2 regions of the Mesorhizobium sp. M1A.F.Ca.IN.022.07.1.1 genome follow, and region 2 is predicted to be linked to the other one. Evidence: riboswitches for the same ligand, from Rfam matches in the RefSeq annotation. Region 2 holds a riboswitch; the other holds the start of a gene.

Region 1 (3,202 bases), on a different contig from region 2:
AGTACCCTGCCTTCGGCACGCTCACCGGCTCGGCCACGGCCGTATCCGACCCGGCGAGCCTTGCCAGTCTTTGCACCAGCGCGCTCATGTTCGCCGGGCCGCCTTCGCGGAAATAGCCGAGCAGGGCGTCGAGTTCGGCGCGCGGCAGGGTCGAGGCTTCGATCAGCCGCTGGTCCTCGTCATGGCTTTCGCCCGGCAGCAGCGCCAGCTTGATGCCGCGCTCGCGTGCGACCGCGGCGAGCTGGTCGGAGCCATAGCGCCACCAGTCGTAGCCGCCCAGGATGCGGACGAGGACCACCTTGGCGTGACGGGCAACGCTGTCGATCCAGAGGTCCACCGACATCGGATGGCGGAGATCGCGAAGTGCTGCCAGCCGCATCGACGGCAGCCGCGCGGCGTCGGCCTTCCACGCAGCGGCGAGGCCGGCGAGATCGCTGTCGGTGAAGGACAGGGCCACGACATCCGCAGGCGTCTGCCTGAGGTCGATCGGCTCGGCGAGATCGTCGAGCGAGGCGGATGTCGTGGTGAGGATGTGCATCGCGGTTCGGTCTTGCCTCAGCCGGCGAGGATACGCTCGATCGCCGGGCGGTTCAGCCCCTTGAGGCCGATGACGACGAGCCGCGATCGGCGGTCGTCGTCCGGCGTCCAGGCGCGGTCGTAATAGTGATTGACGCGCGGGCCGACGGCTTGGAGCAGCAGCCGCATCGGCTTGCCGCCCACCTCGACAAAGCCTTTGACGCGCAGAACGTTTTCCTGCTCGGCGGCGAGAGCGACGCGCTTTGCCAGCTCATCCGGACTGGCGATGGACGGGATATCGAGGACGAAGGAGTCGAAATCGTCATGCTCATGGTCGAGCTCGTCATCGTGATGGGTCTTGCGGTTCTCGATGTCGTCCTCGACGGCGAGGCCAAGACCGAGCAGCACCGACGGGTCGACCTTGCCCTGTGCGGTCGGCACGACCTTGACCGCGCGCGCCACGTGCTCGCCGATAACGGCATTGGCGCGGACTGAGCCCGCCGCGTCCATCAGATCGCTCTTCGACAGGATGATGAGGTCGGCGCAGGCGATCTGGTCCTCGAACACCTCTTCGACCGGATCATCGTGGTCGAGGGAATCGTCGGCGGCGCGCTGCGCCTGCAGGGCGTCCATGTCGGAGGCGACGCGGCCGTCGGCCAGCGCCGGACCGTCGACCACCGCGATGACGCCATCGACCGTGACGCGGCTCTTCACCGTCGGCCACTGGAAGGCCTGGACGAGCGGCTTCGGCAAAGCGAGGCCGGAGGTTTCGATCAGGATGTGGTCGACCTTCGGCGTGCGCGACAGGATCTGGTCGAGCGCCGGCACGAAATCGTCGGCGACGGTGCAGCAGATGCAGCCATTGGCGAGCTCGACGATATTTTCCTCTGGGCAGGTGTCGATGCCGCAGCCTTTCAGGATCTCGCCGTCGATGCCGACATCACCGAATTCGTTAACGATGATCGCCAGCCGCTTGCCCTTGGCGTTTTCGAGCAGGTTGCGGATCAGCGTGGTCTTGCCGGCGCCGAGAAAGCCGGTGACGACAGTGCAGGGAACACGGGAGAGGGATGCGGTCATGTCAGTCCTTCAGCAGGTCGAGGGGAGGGAGGCGGGCAACCAGGCCGCGCTTGAGGGAATCGGGCCGGCCTCGCCAGGGGATGAGGCCGTCGGTCGAGGTGGCAAAGAGCTTTGCGCCGGTGACGAGGTCGGCGCCGCTGGTCGTTTCCAGGTCACCGAAGACATAGCTCCAGCAGCCGTCGCGCAGCAGCGCCGCGCTCAGGCGGCGTTTGCAATTGCCGAGACACTCGACGGTGCGGATGCGGATTTTCTCGTCCGGCGCGGCGCGGCGCGCGTCTTCGGCAAGGAGGGCGCCGGCACGCGGATGCGCGTCCGAACCGGTCTCATCGCGGCAGGAGGAGCAGACGATGACGGTCACTTCCGATAGCGCGTCGCGAGGTTCGGACGAAATGTCCGCGGTATTAGCCGGAAAACTGACGTTGCGATCCAAAACAGGCTCCTTGCCCGGAAAACCCGCCGAGCGATCGGATTCTCATGTCTCAGACGGCAGGTCTCCTGGCTCGCGGGTCGTCGCCTTGCGCCGCCTTCCCGGGAACATCCCAGTGGTTTTCGGCTGAGGCTCGTCGCTCACAGTTGCGGGGACAGCCGCGGATTTGGGTTTTCCCGCACCGCATTCCCTCTTGGCTCCTCCCCTTGCCGGGAGGAGACCGTCTGCGGCGGATTTAGGCTTAGAGGTGCTCGCATGTCAACGCGCGGCTACGACACCGAAATGTCGGTCAACGCCGGCCCAAGGTCGCCGCCCGGCGTCACCTCGATGGTTTCCAAGCCGAGCCATGCCTGCATCTGTTTCAACTCATCGAAGAGCTGTGCGGCTGTTTCGGCGGGAGCGCCGGCTTCGGCAAAAGCCGCATGGACGCGCAGTACGCCGGCCGGGCGGTCGGCTCTCAGATCGACCCGGGCAACGATCCGGTCGCCGAGCAGGAAAGGCAGCACGTAGTAGCCGTACTGGCGCTTCTCGGCCGGCGTGTAGATCTCGATGCGGTAGCGGAAGCCGAAGAGTTTTTCCGTCCGGGTGCGTTCGAATACCACCGGATCGAAGGGCGCGAGCAGGGCGCGGGCCTCGATGCGGCGCGGAAAGCGGGCGTCCTTGTGGAGATAGGCGGGCTTGTCCCAGCCTTCGACCTTCACCGGCAGCAGTTCGCCCATCTCGACCAGTTCCTCGATCCTGGCTCTCGTATCGCCAGGCGCCAGGCGGAAATAGTCACGCAGATCGCCATAGGTTGCGATGCCATGGGCGCGGGCGGAAATGCGCAGCAATTCGCGATGCGCGTCCTCGACCGAGGGCACCGGCAGGTCGAGGATGGCCTGCGGCAGAACCCGCTCGGGCAGGTCGTAATAGCGCTCGAATCCTCGCCGGTAGGCGGTGGTGATGCGCCCGGCCCAGAACAGCCATTCGAAAGCGTGCTTGGCCTCGCTCCAGCCCCACCATCCGCCATTGCCCTTGTGGCCTTCGATGTCGGAGGCGGCGATCGGCCCGCGTTCCGCGACTTGCCCGTAGATCTCCTCGATCATCGCCTTGCGCTCGCGGCCCCATTTGGCGAGGCCGAGATACATTTCCTCGCCTTTCTCGGCCCGCTGCATGCGCCAGCGCATCAACGGATAGGTCTCG
Region 2 (3,202 bases):
GTGGTTTCGAGGCTGTCAAGCAGCTCGCGCGCGGCGGCGGCGATCGCCTCGACGGCGTGGTTGAAGGCATGCTCGTTGCGCTTGGACGGCTTGGTCGCGCCGCTCAGCTTGCGAACGAACTGCAGCGCCGCGTCATGGACCTCGTCGTCGGTCGCCGGCGGATCGAAGTTGAACAGGGTCTTGATGTTTCGGCACATGCTTTAACTCCTTACCTGCTTTCTGCCCGAACCGGTCTGACATTGTGCACCGAGGTGTGTTGAGATTCAGGTCAGACCGAGCCGAAAATGGCGGGTTCCGAGAACCGGACCGGAGCGTACTTGAAGGACGTGAGCACCGGAACCGCAGAAAGCCGCGTTTGCAGGCGGCCTCACCTGAATATCAATACACCTCACTCGGCGTCGAGCGGCTCCGTTCCAACCGGCTTGCCGTCGCGCGAGAGCCTGATCTTCTCGACCTTGTCCTCGGCGGCCTTGAGCAAGCGGTCGCAATGAGCCTTCAGCGCCTCGCCGCGCTCGTAGATCTTGATCGACTGGTCGAGCGGAACGTCGCCGCGCTCCAGATCATCGACGATCTTCTCCAGCGCGTCGAGCGCCTGTTCGAAGCTCATCGCCTTGACGTCTTGGTTAGCTTCATCAGCCATCATTCATCCCTTCATCAGCCGCCCGACATGGGCGGCGACCGAAAATGCCAATCCTTGCAGATCGTAACCGCCCTCCAGCAGGCTGACGAGCCGGTTGCCGCTGTGGCGCCCGGCGCGCTCCATCAGCTGGCCGGTCGCCCAGTCGAAATCGTCCTCGGTCAGGTTGATCGCGGCCAGCGGATCGCGATGGTGCGCATCGAAACCGGCGGAAATGATGATCAGATCCGGCTGGAAGGCGTCGATCGACGGCAGCACGCGCGACAGGAAGGCGTCGCGGAACGTGTCGCTGCCGGTGCTCGGCGCAAGCGGCGCGTTGACGATGTTGCCGGCGCCGGTCTCGCTCTTGGCACCGGTGCCCGGATAAAGCGGCATCTGGTGGGTCGAGCAATAGAGCACCGACGGATCGTCCCAGAAAATGTCCTGCGTGCCGTTGCCGTGATGCACATCCCAATCGACGATGGCGACGCGCTCGGCCAGATGCTTCTCCTGCGCATAACGGGCGGCGATCGCCGCGGTGTTGAACAGGCAAAAGCCCATCGCGGTCGCTTTTTCGGCGTGATGGCCGGGCGGACGCGCGGCAACGAAGACATTGGCGGCACGGCCCTCGAACACATCGTCGACGGCGGCGTTCGCCGCGCCGATCGCCGTCACCGCGGCCTGCCAGCTTTTCGGGCTGGCGCTGGTGTCGGCATCGATCGAGACGATCCCCGTCTCGGGAATCGCAGCGCGGACACGGCCGACGAAATCCTCCGGATGCGCGTAAAGGATAGTCGCCTCGTCGCCTTCCGGCGCCTCGACGCGGTCGAGGGCCGAAAAAGCCTCGTCGTCGAGCACGCGCTCGATGGCGCGCAAACGGTCGGGGCGCTCGGGGTGGCCGGGCGGCGTGAGGTGTTCCAGGAATACCGGATGAGTGTAAAGACGAGTGGTCATGGCGCCTAATCTAGGCACCTGTCGCACGGATAGCCATGTTTCAGCGCCGAATGATTGGGGAAATCGCGCCCAATCGTGTCGCTGGCGGCATTGGCCCGGCTTCGGCTTCGCGATAAGGTCGCGTCGCTGCCTGGTGCCCGCAACGCGGGAGAATCGGGAACACGGTTGAAATCCGTGGCGTGCCCAACGCTGTGAGGGGGACCGCGCCGGCAAACGCCACTGTCCCAGACGGGAAGGCGCCGGATGCGGGTCGATCCCGAGCCAGAAGACCGGCCCGGCAGACATGGTCATCCGCATGGTCAGGCGGAGGACTGCTTATCGCAAGGGGACAAGCGATGCAGGCACGAACAGCCGCCGCCGGCGGCGATGACTTTGACCAATTGGCGCGCGACGCCGTCTACCGGGCCATGTTCACCCGGCGCGACGTGCGCAGCCATTTCCTTGCCGACGATCTCGACGACAGCGTTTTGGCGCGGCTGCTCACCGCGGCACACCACGCGCCGTCGGTCGGCTACATGCAGCCCTGGAACTTCATCATCATCCGGGACGCCACAAGGCGGCGGCAGGTGCGCGACCTGTTTTTGGCCGCGCGCGAACAGGAACTGCCGGCGATCGAGGCGGACCGGCAGGCGCTCTACCGCAAGCTGAAGCTCGAGGGCATCTGCGAAAGCGCGCTCAACCTGTGCATCACCTGCGACCGCCAGCGCTCGAAGAACTCGCCGCTCGGGCGCTGGCACAATCCGGAGATGGACCTCTACAGCACCGTCTGCGCGGTGCAGAATTTCTGGCTCGCGGCGCGGGCGGAAGGCGTCGGGGTCGGCTGGGTGAGCATCATCGAGCCCGAAGCGCTGAAGCGACTGCTGTCGATCCCCGAGCACGTCACGCCGATCGCCTATCTCTGCGTCGGCCGCGTCTCGGAATTCGCGCCAAGGCCCGACCTCGAAGCGCATGGCTGGGGCAAGCGCCTGCCGCTGCCCGAGCTGGTGATGAGCGAGACCTTTTGCGGCGCCGGCGAGGCGCCGCTCAAATCGGCGATCGCTCGTCTCGGAGAACGATTAAAGCCTTAGAACCGCTCGGCGTTCCATAGACCCGCACCAACCGCAACGCGCCATCGCGCTTCGCGTTTGCGCAATGGCGCATTGGCAGGCCTGACCGTCGTTGCCCGCTCTCAGAAAACCGGGGATTGTTCGCGCATCGCTTGACAACGTGACGGTTCTTCTTGGCGTGGTTGGGCCGGATCTCCGCACTCGCTTCCTCACTGCTAACCCTGTGCCAAGCGATGTCGTTCTCGGTCTTCAACGTCTGGTGAATTCACCGGCGTTCGGAATTAAATTCTGTCTTCTCATGTGAATAGGCAGATTGAGCTGGGCTTCGGCGCTTATTGTCGGGCGATAGATGAGACCCGGCGCGTTCCCATGAACTTTTTTGCAATAGATCGGTCCGCCGAACATGAGGGCGAAGCGGAATGGGAGCGCATCCGCGCAAAATACCCGCCGCAAGAACCATTCCTCAACTTGAACAACGCCGCGGTCAGTCCCCCACCGACTGTTGTCGAGGAAGCGACGGTTGACGCCTACCGCTTCATCAGTCGCAATCCCGACTACAATATGTGGAGCAAGCTCGACACAGCAC

What was found. Region 2 has a riboswitch for cobalamin ahead of bluB (5,6-dimethylbenzimidazole synthase). Riboswitches for the same ligand answer to the same signal wherever they lie in the genome.
Region 1: it holds a riboswitch for cobalamin, as region 2 does, so the genes downstream of both, EOA75_RS15025 (DUF1636 family protein) here and bluB (5,6-dimethylbenzimidazole synthase) in region 2, are expected to answer to the same signal.

The regions. Positions count from the first base shown of each region.
Region 1 is NZ_RZST01000114.1:6,758-9,959, reverse strand. It holds gene cobN (cobaltochelatase subunit CobN) at 1-538, opposite strand, end outside; gene cobW (cobalamin biosynthesis protein CobW) at 556-1,593, opposite strand; gene EOA75_RS15025 (DUF1636 family protein) at 1,595-2,023, opposite strand; cobalamin riboswitch at 2,061-2,260, opposite strand; gene EOA75_RS15020 (winged helix-turn-helix domain-containing protein) at 2,290-3,202, opposite strand, start outside.
Region 2 is NZ_RZST01000032.1:19,930-23,131, reverse strand. It holds gene EOA75_RS06530 (DUF2277 domain-containing protein) at 1-197, opposite strand, end outside; gene EOA75_RS06525 (exodeoxyribonuclease VII small subunit) at 389-640, opposite strand; gene EOA75_RS06520 (histone deacetylase family protein) at 644-1,570, opposite strand; cobalamin riboswitch at 1,685-1,863, shown strand; gene bluB (5,6-dimethylbenzimidazole synthase) at 1,906-2,637, shown strand; gene EOA75_RS06510 (aminotransferase class V-fold PLP-dependent enzyme) at 2,986-3,202, shown strand, end outside.